DNA from 2 places in the Shewanella sp. SR44-4 genome. Region 2 is predicted to be linked to the other one. Evidence: riboswitches for the same ligand, from Rfam matches in the RefSeq annotation. Region 2 holds a riboswitch; the other holds the start of a gene.
What was found. Region 2 has a riboswitch for lysine ahead of lysC (lysine-sensitive aspartokinase 3). Riboswitches for the same ligand answer to the same signal wherever they lie in the genome.

Region 1: it holds a riboswitch for lysine, as region 2 does, so the genes downstream of both, H5125_RS15990 (Na+/H+ antiporter NhaC family protein) here and lysC (lysine-sensitive aspartokinase 3) in region 2, are expected to answer to the same signal.

The regions. Positions count from the first base shown of each region.
Region 1 covers NZ_JACJDU010000038.1:11,733-19,574, reverse strand. Annotated here, with positions in the region: gene H5125_RS15995 (thymidine kinase) at 1-53, opposite strand, end outside; gene H5125_RS15990 (Na+/H+ antiporter NhaC family protein) at 213-1,772, opposite strand; lysine riboswitch at 1,852-2,068, opposite strand; gene H5125_RS15985 (electron transfer flavoprotein subunit alpha/FixB family protein) at 2,494-3,417, opposite strand; gene H5125_RS15980 (electron transfer flavoprotein subunit beta/FixA family protein) at 3,419-4,168, opposite strand; gene H5125_RS15975 (H-NS family nucleoid-associated regulatory protein) at 4,604-5,014, shown strand; gene rcsF (Rcs stress response system protein RcsF) at 5,177-5,572, shown strand; gene tsaA (tRNA (N6-threonylcarbamoyladenosine(37)-N6)-methyltransferase TrmO) at 5,725-6,474, shown strand; gene H5125_RS15960 (DapH/DapD/GlmU-related protein) at 6,479-7,090, shown strand; gene H5125_RS15955 (proline--tRNA ligase) at 7,408-7,842, shown strand, end outside.
Region 2 covers NZ_JACJDU010000004.1:58,599-66,440, forward strand. Annotated here, with positions in the region: gene H5125_RS03310 (S9 family peptidase) at 1-1,283, shown strand, start outside; gene arcA (two-component system response regulator ArcA) at 1,373-2,089, opposite strand; gene H5125_RS03320 (DUF3293 domain-containing protein) at 2,765-3,244, shown strand; lysine riboswitch at 3,485-3,659, shown strand; gene lysC (lysine-sensitive aspartokinase 3) at 3,794-5,173, shown strand; gene H5125_RS03330 (succinylglutamate desuccinylase/aspartoacylase family protein) at 5,178-6,296, shown strand; gene H5125_RS03335 (site-2 protease family protein) at 6,368-7,504, opposite strand; gene H5125_RS03340 (DUF4144 domain-containing protein) at 7,725-7,842, opposite strand, start outside.

The DNA.
Region 1 (7,842 bases), on a different contig from region 2:
GATGTTGATTTACCGGCATTCATCGCCGAATAATAAAAGTACAGTTGCGCCAAAATGAAGCGTCCTAATGTTTAGCTAGTGAATGTCGTTCATATTACCTTTTCCAACATCGTAATAACAAATAAAAATGCCGTATTCATAACGAATACGGCATTTTTATTACAGCTTAAATTGGACATTTACCTACATACAGTAGGGCTTAGTTCAAGAAATTACTTCTTAGCCCAAAAGTGTAATATCACAATGCTGATGACAAACAACACGCTACAGCAAACTAACCCTGCGATTAATGAGCCAGTAAAACCTAATACGGTGTAACCGACTAAACTGATGAAAGCGGCAATTAAGGCATACGGCAGTTGAGTAACCACGTGATCAATATGATGACAACTGGCACCGGTTGACGACAATATAGTGGTGTCAGAAATGGGCGAACAATGATCGCCAAATACCGCACCAGACAATACTGCGGCCAACATTGGCAACATCATAGTACTATCACTTCCCATAGCCATATCTGCTGCAATAGGCAACATAATCCCAAACGTGCCCCAACTTGTTCCTGTCGCAAATGCGGTAATACCCGCTAATAGGAATAACACTGCAGGTAACATCGCAAACGGAATATTGTCAGTGGCTAAACTTGCCATGTACTTACCGGTTTCAAGCTGTCCAATCACACTCGAAATTGTCCATGCAAAAAGTAATATGTAAATGGCTGGCAACATCGAGCGCGCGCCAACCGACATGCCTTTGAGTAACATAGACAAGTCAACTTTTTGCTGAATAGCAAGAATGAGCGTCGCAATAAGACCAACTACAGAGCCAAAAAATAGTGACGAGCTAACATCGGTATTCTCAAATGCCCCAAGTACATTAAACGGTAAGCCTTTTGCTGCTAACACATCGGCGCCACTTGAAACCATAAAATACACTGTCGCAAACACCAATACCGCGATAGGTAAAAATAAGCCCATCACTTTACCGGTATCGGCTTCAGGTAAATCTGTAACAGCGCCAGGGGGTTGGCCTTTTGACTCATCAAACAAGTTACCCCGCAGTGCGTTTAATTCATGCTGGCGCATTGGGCCAACATCTAAGCTAAACGTTGCAACACACAGTAATAATAATAACGAAAAAATGGCATAAAAGTTCATTGGGATCATTTGAATAAAGACGCTCAAATGACCAGAATCTGTAAATCCATGAGCCGTTAAAATACCGCCAATTAAGGCGATAATATATGCACCCCAGCTAGATACGGGAGAAATAACACACACCGGCGCAGCGGTGGAATCAAGAATATAAGCTAATTTTGCACGCGAAATATGGTAGCGATCTGTGATTGGACGTGAAATCGAGCCGACGACTAAACTATTAAAGTAATCATCAATAAACACTACGCAGCCTAAAAACATGGTCATTAACTTGGCATCACGTTTATTGCGAATACGCAATTTAGCCCAATCAGCAAAAGCACGAGCAGAACCACTGACAGTGATCAATGCTGTGATCATACCCAGCACAATCAAAAAGCCTAAAATGTACACATTCCAACTGTTCAGTCCGGCGTCTTTCCAAACTAACTGGCTGGCTGTATTTAAAATATATTCGCCACTGCCAACCAATGAGAAATCGGTTAGTAATAAGGCGCCGAAAACAATGCCAACCCCTAAAGATAGCAATACTTTACGAGTTAAAATAGCCAGAGTAATAGCCACAAGTGGTGGCAAAACAGAAAGTGCCGAATCGGCATAACTTATTATCATAATTTAATTATTTCTTCGTTGGATACGAATGGAGAAAAACTAGAAATAAGGCTAAACATACACAGGAAGTGTATGCGTTAACTTAACTAGTAGCACTCCACAGTAATATCCATTTAATATGAATATCATTCTTTTTATCAAGTCGATAAAAACACTATGACAGTGCAGTCCCTTTCGAGAACTGCCCCAACAAATGCGGCTGATAACCCCATTTATTTCGGCATTGCACCCTTTTATGTCGAATTATTGGCATCACCCAATTCAACATGACTTTTATGCAACGCACCTCTACTTTTGTTGTTTGTAGTTAAAGCTCATTACACACAACGCGAACATACAATCATAAATTACATATTCTGCGCCAGTAAAAAGCACTAAACAGCACGACAAATAACAACAACATCAATTTAAACCACAATTGCATAGCATTAGTTTAACGTTTTTAAATCAAATGCACACTAGTGTAATGGGCACAAAAACAGCAACCGCATCAAACCCTGGATATTTGAACTGAATTTTTAAAAATCAACACCTAAACCAGTACTAAATCCAAGAGAAATCCAAGAGAAATCCAAGAGAAATCCAAGAGTAGCCCAATAAAAAAGGTTTCTACCTTATGAGTAGAAACCTTTTTAATCGTACAACAGAACGTTTAATAGCGCGTCAAAGTCGGCTGAACAACACGAGCTTAATCAACTCCTCCGTTTAGCGACTTAACATCTGATTAAACGAGGTTGTTCAATGCCGGTACCGCTTCAAATAAGTCGGCAACCAAACCATAATCCGCCACTTGAAAAATAGGGGCTTCAGGGTCTTTGTTAATGGCCACAATTACTTTTGAGTCTTTCATGCCAGCAAGATGTTGAATCGCGCCAGAAATACCCACTGCAATGTACAAGTTAGGAGCGACAATCTTACCCGTTTGGCCAACTTGCAAGTCGTTAGGTACAAAGCCCGCGTCTACAGCTGCACGTGATGCACCTACTGCTGCGCCTAACTTATCGGCTAGTTGTTCTAAAATGGCAAAGTTTTCGCCGCTGCCCATACCACGGCCGCCAGACACAATAATGCCAGCATTACCAAGTTCAGGACGGGCTGATTCAGTGAGTGACTGAGAAACAAACTCAGTTTTTGAATCAATTGCTTGGCTTAAGTTGATGACTTCAGCACTGCCTGTTGATGCTACAACATCAAATGCACTAGAGCGTACTGTCATGACTTTTTTAGCATCTAAGCTTTGCACCGTCGCAAGCGCATTACCCGCATAAATAGGGCGTACAAAAGTGTCACTGCTTACAACTTCAATCACTTCAGAAATCTGGGCAACGTCTAATAATGCTGCTACGCGAGGCAATGTATCTTTACCTATACTGGTTGCTGCAGCCAGAATATGTTCATAGTCTCCGGCAATATCAACAACCAATTTTGATACATTTTCAGCTAGTTGAGCACCATATTGAGCAGCATCAGCCACTAACACTTGACTCACGCCCGCTAAACTTTGTGCTGCACTTACTGCGGCAGAACAATCAGCACCAGCAACCAGTACATGAATATCACCACCAATGGCTGTTGCAGCGCTAACTACTTTCGCCGTGTCAGTTTTCAGGCTGACATTATCGTGTTCTGCTAATACTAAAATGGTCATATTAGATCACCTTCGCTTCATTTTTTAACTTATCAACTAACTCTTCAACAGAAGACACCATGATGCCCGCTTTACGCTCAACAGGAGGTGTGACGCTAAGTACTGTTTGATGTGCTCTTAAGCTCACACCAAGATCAGCCACAGCCATAATCTCTAATGGTTTGCGTTTAGCTTTCATAATATTAGGTAATGAAGCATAACGAGGTTCGTTCAAACGTAAGTCTACCGTCACAATCGCAGGCAAAGGCATTTTCAGCGTTTGTAGTCCGCCATCGATTTCACGAGTAACCGTAATCATGTCACCATCAATTTTGACTTCTGATGCAAATGTCGCTTGTGGCATATCAGTTAATGCTGCGAGCATTTGACCCGTTTGGTTATTGTCGCCGTCAATTGACTGCTTACCAAAAATAACGAGTTGTGCTTGCTCTTTTTCTTGCACGGCCTTTAACAGCTTAGCAATCGAAAGAGGCACTAACTCTTCATCGGTCTCAATATGAATCGCTCGGTCGGCACCCAGTGCCATTGCGGTTCTTAATTGTTCTTGCACCGCTTTAGGGCCAACACTTACCACTACAACTTCAGTGGCAATGCCAGCTTCTTTGAGGCGAACAGCTTCTTCTACCGCTATTTCGCAAAATGGGTTTAACGCCATTTTAAGGTTGGTCGTATCAACATTTGTGTTATCAGCTTTTACCCTGACTTTCACATTGGCATCAACTACGCGTTTAACAGGCACCAATACTTTCATAGGTTTTCCTTCCTACACCTTCAATGTATATGGACAACACACTGGCGTTCGCCAATGCAAGATGGGTTAACTTTACGTCCTGTTAACGTTAACGTCAATCAAAGTCAAACGACTGTTTACATATTTTTTGTTATTGTGGTGGCAATCAAACTAAACAAGTAGTGGATCATTAATTACTTAATGGGAATGCTTAATTAAAATTAATTGCATAATTAGATGATTTTATTTGATTCAATGCCAAATAGTTTCTATTATTACAGCTATATTCAGTATTGATTAAGCTGTATTAGTAATAATCAGAGAATTAATCTGACTTATATTAATAATAACGACCCAAATAAACAATATGAAGTACTGAAACTTACACGGAACGTTGATACTTTTTATCTCTTATAACTTTTATTTTATAAATAAATCATTAGGAAACTATACAACATGAGTGACTTTTTAGACATATTAACCCACGGCCGTCGTTTTAAAGCTGCAGTAAAAGAATTGTCTCTTGATGATTTACGTGAAACAGCGGCCAAATTAGAAAAAATCATTACCGAACGTCAAGAAGAAGAAAAATTAGAACTTGAAGCTAATGCAGAGCGTAACGCTCGTATTGCTGAAATTCTTGCTCAAATTGAAAACAGTGGTTTATCAATTGAAGATTTAGGTGATGTGACCTCTTCTGTTAAAACAGCTAAACCTAAACGTGCACCGCGCCCACCAAAATATCAAATCACTGTTGATGGTGAATTAATTCAATGGACTGGCCAAGGTCGTATGCCTACCGTATTCAAACAACAAGTTGATAGCGGCAAAAATATGAGCGAATTCTTAATTCCTGGTATGGAATAATTATTCTGATTAAGGGTTAACCACACGGTTAGCATTTAAAATAAAAAAGAGCTTACTTCGGTAAGCTCTTTTTTTTATAGCATTTGAGCGCTTTATCATCGCCATGAGAAAAGGTAAACTAACCGTCATTGATCCATTCCCCATTAATAGAAGGCTACGGCTATGACTTTTCCTCTTAAATATGCATTTATTGCCTCAGGTATAGCACTATTATTGAGCGCTTGTGCGAGTGATTATACGTTCAAAAGTAATTTAGACAGTAAAGCGATCAATGATTATTTTAAAGTCGGTGATGTACAGTTATATGAAGGAAACGATCAACCTAAAGGAACATTTGAAACTTTAGGTTTAGTGGAAGGCGAAGCCTGCCAAGAAAGCAAACAAGATGCACCACCGCAAATGGCCGTAGCACGAAGCAATGCCAGAAGATCTGCTGCAGATATGGGCGCAAATGGTTTTGTAGTTAAAAGCTGTTTTATGATTACTGAAGCGGATAATAGTTGTTTTAGCCGTGCACTTTGTGTCGGTCAAGCCATTAAAACTCCTACAGAAAAATAACAACTCAATATATTATATTGGCTGCCCATAAATGATGAGTGCTCATATAACACTCATCAACATTTTTTATATTTGATTTATAACTCCCTTTGTTTGCTTAATTCAGGTATCGCATGACACAAAGCAACGATCGACACAGTCAAACAGATCTAATGAATCATAAATCTAGCGTTCCGTTTAGCAGCCAATTAAATGCTGTTGCAATATGCAGAACACCTTACAAACAAAAGTTTGGTATTCCTCGTCAGCCAGGTTTAGTCAATGCGGTAGGTTATATAGAGTTTGAACCCGCGTTTAATCATATTGATGCAGTAAGAGGAATAGAGCAATATTCACACTTATGGTTATTATTCTGTTTCCATGAAAATCTGGCTCAAGGTTGGAAAACCACCGTTCGCCCTCCTCGTTTAGGCGGCAATGAAAAACTGGGCGTTTTTGCTACACGCTCCACATTTCGTCCAAATGGTATTGGCCAATCAGTGGTAAAACTCCATGGAGTTATCCAACGTAAAGGAAAAGTGTGCTTAGTAATATCTGGAATGGATTTATTAGACGGCACGCCAATTGTCGATATTAAACCTTATATTCCTTTTTCTGATGCTATTTTAGACGCCAAAGGCGGCATAGCCCAAGAAGCCCCAATCCTCATCCCACTGACTTATACATCGTTAGCGACAGAGCAAATAGATCACTACAGCCAACAAGAGCAGTACCAAGATTTAGCCGCGCTTATTGAAGGGGTATTGTCACAAGATCCTCGTCCTGCATACAAAAAAGCCAAAAATGATCCCAAACTTTATCAAGTGGCTTTATACGACTTAGATATCTTTTGGCATATCACAGCTCAAGGTATTGAAGTGTTAGAACTCAAACCGACAAAAGTTGAACTGCTGAAGGATTAAATCAATGGCAGACATAGATTACCAAGCTCAACATAAAAAACGCTTATCATGGATGCCATGGCTGTATTTTTCACTTAAACCAAAACATTTAACATGGGCAAAACCTTGGCAAGATGACATTCAACAACGGCTATGTCAGCTTGAAACCATTCATGTAGGTGAACAATGTTTTATTGCCCCACAAGCTCAGCTTTTTGCCGAACCTGGTAGGGACATTATCATTGGCGATCAATGTATGATTGCCGCTGATGTGTTTATGCATGGCCCAATTACCCTAGGCAATGAAGTGGCCATTAACCATGGCTGCAGCTTAGATGGGGGCCGTAACGGTATCAAAATTGGCAGCCAAACACGTATTGCTAACAACGTCACGGTTTATGCTTTTAACCATGGTATGTCACCCAGCGCACCCATTTATAAACAACCCGCGACATCAAAAGGTGTAGTGATAGGCCAAGATGTATGGATTGGCGCTCAGGCAGGCATTGTTGACGGTGTCACCATTGGGGATTGTGCGGTGATTGGCATGGGCTGCATTGTTACAAAAGATGTACCCGATTTTGCCATTGTTGCTGGAAATCCTGCTCGAGTTATTGGCGACAGACGCGATAAATAACCTCAGATACGTTGAATAGATAGGGTTATTCAATAAAGACAAATTAGTGGCAACTCATCGATATCAAACTTGCCATTGTTGTTGCTATCTAAGCACATTGACGCGACTATTGTGTTCTTATAACAAGTCAATTCAACACTGGATAGAGGGATAGAAAGCTATTTAATATGCATTTATTATCCCGATGTGAAGTTTAATAACGGTCACTTGCGGTTAAAGTATAACAAAGGCTACTTTTGAGTCGAATTAGCAGGTGACATCATTGTTGCAGGTGCTAAAATGATGCTAATTCATAGCAACTATTTTGGACATTGGGAATGCGAGTTAGCAAGTACCTGCTTTCAACACAAAAAGAAACCCCTGCTAATGCAGAGGTGATTAGTCATCAGTTAATGTTACGTGCCGGTATGATCCGTCGTAATGCTTCAGGTCTCTACACTTGGCTTCCATCAGGTTTACGTGTTTTACGTAAAGTTGAAGCCATTGTTCGTGAAGAAATGAATAAAACAGGCGCTATCGAAATATTAATGCCGTTAGTTCAGCCTGCTGATTTATGGGTTGAAACGGGCCGTTGGGACAAGTTTGGTCCTGAGTTATTACGTTTCCAAGACCGTAATAATCGTGACTTCGTATTGGGGCCAACCCATGAAGAAGTGATCACTGATTTAGTCCGTAAAGAATTAAGTTCTTACAAGCAACTGCCGTTAACACTTTACCAAGTACAAACTAAGTTCCGTGATGAAGTTCGTCCC
Region 2 (7,842 bases):
TTGCTGCAATCTCTCAGCCGACACAAGTTAAAACGGCGATTGAAGAGCGCAGCAAAGCATGGGTAAATTTAAACAATGATTTACACTTCCTAAAGCAACAAGCGGCCTTTATTTGGGGTTCTGAGCGTGATGGATTTAATCATCTGTATTTATTTGACTTACAAGGCAAACAACTTAAGCAATTAACCCAAGGTGATTGGGCTGTTGATGCGCTTGAGTATGTCGATGAAGCAACGGGTTGGGTATATTTTAGCGGTCGTAAAGACAGTGTTGTTGAACGTCATTTGTACCGCGTTAATCTTAATAAAGGCATGGACTCTATTGAGCGAATTAGCCAAGCATCGGGTATGCATGAGGCTGTATTTGCGGATAAAAAGCCCGTTTATTTAGATTACTTTAGTAGTTTACAGCAGCCGCCGCAGATAAGTTTACACAATGATTCTGGCAAGCAGTTAGCTTGGGTTGAGCAAAATAACATTGATAAAAATCATCCGCTTTATGATTATGCTGGTTTATGGCAAATGCCTGATTTTGGTCAATTAACAGCGGAAGATGGTCAAGCATTACAATACAGACTGTTTAAACCGGTGCCTTTTGATGCCGCTAAACAGTATCCGGTTGTGGTGCGCGTATATGGTGGACCGCATGCTCAGTTAGTGGTCAATAGCTGGAGCGAGGCAGATTATTTTACTCAATATTTACTGCAGCAAGGCTATGCGGTATTTCAATTAGATAATCGTGGCTCAGCGCACCGAGGCACGCAATTTGAACATGTCATTTATCAAAACATGGGTGATGCTGAAGTAAACGATCAAAAAGTTGGCGTTGATTACTTACGTAGCTTGCCGTTTATTGATGGTGACAATGTTGCTATTTATGGTCACAGTTATGGTGGTTATATGGCGTTGATGAGTCAGTTTAAGGCGCCGGGTTATTTTAAAGCGGCAATATCGGGTGCGCCAGTAACGGATTGGCGTTTGTACGACACTCATTATACTGAGCGTTATATGGGGAACCCGCAAACCAATAAAAAAGGTTACGACGCCAGCAGCATTTTACCTTATGTCAAAAATTATCAATCGGGCTTATTGATGTATCACGGTATGGCTGATGATAACGTTCTGTTTGAAAACAGCACTAGAGTATATAAAGCGTTGCAAGATGAGGGTAAGTTATTCCAAATGATGGATTACCCAGGGTCTAAGCATTCAATGCGTGGCGAGAAAGTGCGTAATCATTTATATAAATCATTAGCGGCATTCTTAGATCAACAGCTGAAGTAATCACTATTGTGTTAAAGGATTAACGAAAAAGCAGATATAAAAAAACCAGGTGATTCACCTGGTTTTTTATTGCGGTTAACCTTAAAAGATTACGCTTCTAGGTCACCACAAAAACGATAGCCTTCACCGTGAATTGTCGCGATGATTTCTGGCGTATCAGGCAAGCTTTCAAAGTGCTTACGGATGCGACGTATTGTCACATCAACGGTGCGGTCATGAGGCTTTAATTCACGGCCAGTCATTTTTAACAACAAGTCAGCACGAGTTAAAATCTTACCTGGGTTTTCAACAAAGTGAAGCATCGCACGGAACTCGCTGCGTGGTAGCTTATAAGCTTCACCTTGTGGGTTAACCAAAGAACGGCTATTGATTTCTAAGCTCCAACCGTTAAAACGGTAATACTCAACAGAACCTTTTTCTTCAGTTTCTGCGGCAGCATTATTAACGCGAGTTAATAGGTTACGAGCACGGATCGTTAATTCGCGAGGGTTGAATGGTTTAGTGATGTAATCATCTGCACCAATTTCAAGACCTAGAATCTTATCAACTTCGTTATCACGGCCAGTCAAGAAAATAAGACCGATGTTATTAATTTCACGTAGCTCACGAGCTAATAATAAGCCGTTTTTGCCTGGTAAATTAATATCCATAACAACAAGATTAATCTTATTGTCTTGCATGGCTTTATGCATTTCTGCGCCGTCGTTAGCTTCAGTGACAACATAACCTTCAGCTTCAAAAATACTGCGTAATGTATTACGAGTTACAGCTTCATCTTCAACAATTAAAATGTGCGGATTTTGCATGATATTTACCTGATTTTATAAAATTCGATTCTAGCCACTGTTTGCGAACTGTGTGCTAATAGATTGCAATAGCGCTTTAGCTAATGCGCTAAGATTCCGATATTTTTTGGTGTTTATCTATGTCTACCCTGAATTAAACACTCTCTATAAACTCTATTATGTAACACTTAATACTGGTTACTGAGTCTGCTTACGTCGATTAATTACCACTACGTCAAGGCACGCGTTTGCACTTATTCATGATGGTGTAAAATTTGTTGCACTTAAGCTTACTTACTATGAATGCCATTTAGAAAGATAGTTCCTTCTATTGCAAACTTATTTAATCGTATTAATGTTTTATCAAATGTAGAACAAATTTAGTACGACTGTAAACTTTACATCAAAAAATCATCACACTCACAACAACATTTGCTGAGTTTTTGAGGTGTATGTAGCTAACTTTGCTACAGTGATTTAATAGTGCGTAATGGTTATTGTACTCGTTTTAGGCATTTGTTAACAAATTAAATGTTAAAAAATTAATATAACACTCGAGTATATGAAAGATTAACCTTGCTAAGATAATAATAATTAATAGTTTTCTAATATAGTACTGCTGATTTAGATCGTAAACCTTTTAGAAATCAAACCTATCTGCTAGACTAATTTTGGCTTAATTGACGAAAATTTATTATGGAAAATGTTATAGATACATTGTGGAATGAGTATCAAAGTACTCATTTTTTGTTTACTCAACGCCTTTCTCATGATTTCCCATTTGCTATTGTTACTGCCCATAACCCCCGTGGTTCAAGACTCTCTCCTAGTCAAAATCGCTTACTCGATCGTCAGCTTCAATTTAAAATTCAACAATATAATCGTCCCTATCGTGCGTTAATCGGTGCAGCACCTGATTTGTCGCATATGGAAAAGAGCTGGGCTATTTTTATTGATAAAGAACAAGCTGTTGAGCTTGGTCGAGAATTTAATCAACATGCAATTTACTACGTTAATCAAGGTTTGCTATCTTTGATTGCATGCCTTGATAGCATCAAACCTGAAGTTGATATGGGAATTTTTAATCACCGATTAAGGATGGTGAGCGAGTTGCCAGAGATAGGTTCGTATAACTGGGTAAATAATGACGTAATTAAAACTGCACAGCTGCGATAAAATAATTAACACATTATTTTGAGACAATACTTACTAGATTGTCTCGGTAATTTGCGGTTAATTATGTTTTTTGGATATTTATGGGCATTTTTTCGTAATAGAGAACAATCATTGCTCTGAAGTCGCAGCTGCATAATATTTCACTGCAGCGATATTTTTTATCAAAACAGTGTATTTTTACTGTGTTTGCTGATTGACTTGATAGGGTGTTTTTTGCTATTTTCAACTCCCTCCTTCGGGAGGAACAGAAGAGGAGCGTTAACTAGGTAGTAAGTGAGAGGATGCCAATCCGATGACCACTTATGATGGAGATTAGCGCCGAGGTATCAGTTTGTTTGGCAAACATTGATATCGGTCGATTAGGCTGAATCCTAACGATTGTCACCTATTTTTTTGGTGGAGAGCTTCTGGTGATGATTGCTGTTTCCCTTCTATAAGGGTGCGTTATCTTAGCACCAGGCTCTTCGAACGTAGTGTGTTCGGAGCGTATATCATGTTAGTAAATCACATCTTATTTTTGAGTCTTTCGCAAACAGCGGAGGCATCAGTATGAGCTTTGTTCAGTCTGAAATAGATACCCCAGAATTAGTCGTTGCCAAATTTGGCGGCACGTCAGTTGCTGATTACGCCTCTATGAGCCGTTGTGCAGATATTGTGTTGGCTAATCAAGCTACTCGCCTTGTGGTAGTAAGCGCCTCCAGCGGAGTGACCAATTTATTAGTTGAGTTAACTCAAGCTAATGTTAATGACGAGCGTCGCTTGGTATTACTTAAGCAAATTGCTCAAATTCAATATGCGATATTAGATGAACTCGGTCGTCCGCAAGACGTGGCAGCCAGTATTGATAAAATACTCAGCCGGATGTCAGTACTCAGTGAATCGTTAGAGCTGAATCGCAGCAAAGCGGTTATGGACGAGTTACTGTCGACGGGAGAGCAATGTTCATCGATTTTATTTTCTGCGGTTATTCGGGAAAAGGGCACTGCTTCAAATCATTTTGATGTGCGCCAAGTATTACGTACCGACAGTCACTTTGGTCGCGCAGAGCCACAAATTGAAGCTATTTCAATGTTAGCAGGTGACTTTTTACAGCCATTACTTGCGCGTTACGTTATCGTTACCCAAGGCTTTATTGGTGCTGATGAAGAGGGACGAACAACAACATTAGGCCGTGGTGGTAGTGACTATTCGGCGGCATTACTTGCCGAAGCGCTTCGTGCTACAGCGGTTGAGATTTGGACCGATGTGGCCGGTATTTATACCACTGACCCACGCCTTGCCCCCAATGCCCGCCCGATTGCTGAAATTAGCTTTAATGAAGCGGCTGAGATGGCGACCTTTGGCGCTAAAGTATTGCATCCCGCCACCATCTTACCGGCAGTAAGACAAAAAATTCAGGTGTTTGTAGGTTCAAGTAAAGCGCCTGAAATGGGCGGAACTTGGATCCGTCATCAAGTTGAAGATACCCCAGTGTTTAGAGCGGTGGCGTTACGCCGTGATCAAACTTTACTTAACTTGCATAGCTTGCAAATGTTACATGCTCAGGGCTTTTTGGCTGAAACGTTCGCGACCTTAGCGCGACACAAAATATCAGTCGATTTAATCACTACCTCAGAGGTTAACGTATCGTTAACCCTAGATAAAACCGGTTCAGATTCAAGTGGCCAGGGCTTACTCAGTGAGTCGTTATTACAAGAGTTATCGCAACATTGTCGTGTAAGAGTCGAGGAAGATTTAGCGTTAATCGCCATCATCGGTAATCGCATAGCATCAACGGCTGGCATTTGTAGTAGGGTGTTTAAAGTGCTTGAAAACCATAATGTTCGGATGATTTGCCAAGGCGCAAGCCCACATAATTTATGTGTGTTGGTTGCAGAGTCGGAAGCGGCGCAAGTGGTTAATGCCTTGCACCAAAACTTGTTTGAGTAATCATATGACTAAAGCAATACAATCGTCAGTTCAAGTTGGAGAACTGGCGACAGGACACGCATTGACCGTTCCAGTATACTCATTCATTGGTCGCGAGAGTGTTGCGCCTAGCGTGTATATTCAGGCCAATGTTCATGGTGCTGAAGTGCAAGGTAATGCGGTGATTTATCAACTGATGACCTTATTGGAAGGTTACCAGGTTTTAGGTGATATTACGCTTGCACCCTTAGCCAATCCTTTAGGGATTAATCAAAAGAGTGGTGAGTTTACTTTAGGGCGTTTTGATCCCATTACAGGGGTTAATTGGAACCGCGAGTACTTTGATCATCAAGTCGATATTCAAACTTGGTATGCCGAGCACCAACGTTTAACCAATAGTGAGCTGTTTTGCGCCTATCGTTCAATGTTGGTAGAAACTTGCCTGGCGCGCCTAACTCATTCTTTTGGGATTTCAACAGGTCATCGGTTAGCAGTAAATTTACAGGCTATGGCACATCAAGCAGATATAGTGCTTGATTTGCATACCGGCCCTAAGTCGTGCAAACACTTGTACTGCCCTGAGTATGATATTGATGCGGCGAGATTTTTCTCGATCCCGTATACCTTGGTTATCCCCAATAGTTTTGGTGGCGCGATGGATGAAGCTACCTTTTGTCCTTGGTGGCAGTTAACCGAGTATGCAGCCAGTCAAGGCCGTGAATTTTCGGTACCTGTGTCAGCATTTACCTTAGAGCTTGCAAGCCAAGAACGGATTGATTTAGCTGACGCGTTAGAGGATGCCAAAGGCATACTGGCTTATTTAAGTCACCGTGGCGTGATTGCTGAAAAAGTTTATCCAGCCAGTATGGAAAGGTTTGGGTGTTACTTGAAGGATTATAAGAAGTTTCATGCACCTAAAGCTGGCTTAATTGAATATTGTGCCAGTGTCGGTGAACCATTAACCGCAGGCAAACCTTTAGCGAACATTTTACGCATAGATTTGTATGGTACTGAACAGGCTTACCAAGCCATTAGTTTACCCATGGATTGTGTGCCTATTTTGCATTTTGCTTCTGCGTCGGTACTCCAAGGCACAGAGTTGTATAAGGTGATGACTAATGTGTTTCCATTACAGCCTAGTTGATTAACTGCTTTGGCTAAGTAAAACAAAAACGCCTGCAATTGCAGGCGTTTTTGTCGATGCGTAAATTGCAATTAACTGCCTAAAATCTGTAGCGGAATCGCTAACATTTCGTTACCAGAAGCAGCAAAATACCAAATAATGCCCACTAAACTTGCTACCGTGAGTAAATACCATACGGTAGAGAAAATTTGCCCGTAACGATCTAACGGCAATAAATGACTTTGATGGCGACCGCGCCATTCAAATACAATTTCTACACTGCCGATCAGTAACAAAAAGCCCAGCAAGGCGAGCCCTAAGCTATAGCTAATGAACACACCGATAGCGGCACCAGCAATACAAGCAACTAGACCGACAACACTATTCATTGAAAAGCTGATGCTTTTTAAAATATGACCGCCATCGAGAGGTAAAATGGGCAGTAAATTAAACAGATTTAGCAGCGCATTGAATGTTGCTAATCCGGCAAAGAATATGTTGCCTGTTAGCCAATAAAGTCCAAGTGAGATAATCGATAAAATGAGTCCAAAAGTCGGGCCCATAATCGAAATATACACATCTTGCCAGCGGGTGTTGATACGTTCATCACTTAGCGCTAAGCCGCCCACAAAAGGGATTAAATAGATCCCTTTGGTTTTCATGCCGAAATGTTTCATCGCTCTAATATGGCCATATTCATGAAACACTAAGCAGCCGATGAGGGCTAAGGCAAATTCAAATGAAAATAACCATGAATAGGCCGCAACACTGGCTCCCGCAAAAAGGACTTTAACCACCTTGGCACTTTTTAGTAGCTTAAAACCTAATGATGCCAGTCCAACAACACTGAGCTTTTGGTTTTTTACTGCTGCAATTTCAGGTGTTTGACGCTCAATATCTTCAACGGTTCGTTGACCTTGGGTTATGGATTCATCATCTATTAATAAACAATAATCCAGTTGAAACGGTTGCCAGTTAACATCGATTTCTAATCGTACCGGTAGTGAACCAATATTGGGTTTAACGGGTTCGTCGTGGTTGATATTTGTTTCAGTCGGTACTGACGTTTGAGTGGTCAGTTCAAATGAATGAATATGAAAGGCTTGGTCACTAGCGCTTGCAGACTTTTGTGATACCAGTTGATTGTCCCAATAAAGTTGCTGCCAGCCCGCAATCGAGCCTTCTAGTCGCAGACGTTTACCTAGACATTCAATATTTAGTAATTCCATTAAGGATTCTCAGGGTTTATGGACAGTGAGCATAGAGGCATTTTGCCAGAGCTGTGTGTGTTGCTCAATGGGTTTTACCATTATATTTGTTAATCATTAGCTTAGATTTATGATTGAGTGATTAAGGTAAGTAACATGAGTCTGTTGTTGGTAAATTGAAGGTTAGTAATGCTAAAAATGGAGGTGTTATGTGCTGTTAATCTTCAGTCTGAATACGTTGTTAATACAGATGTTCTAATTCAGCCACGGTCGCAATACCTTGCTCTATGGTGGTAAAGACAATTTTTGCACTGCAGCAATGTCCTTGAAACTGACCATACTGGCGTACCAGTGGCAGT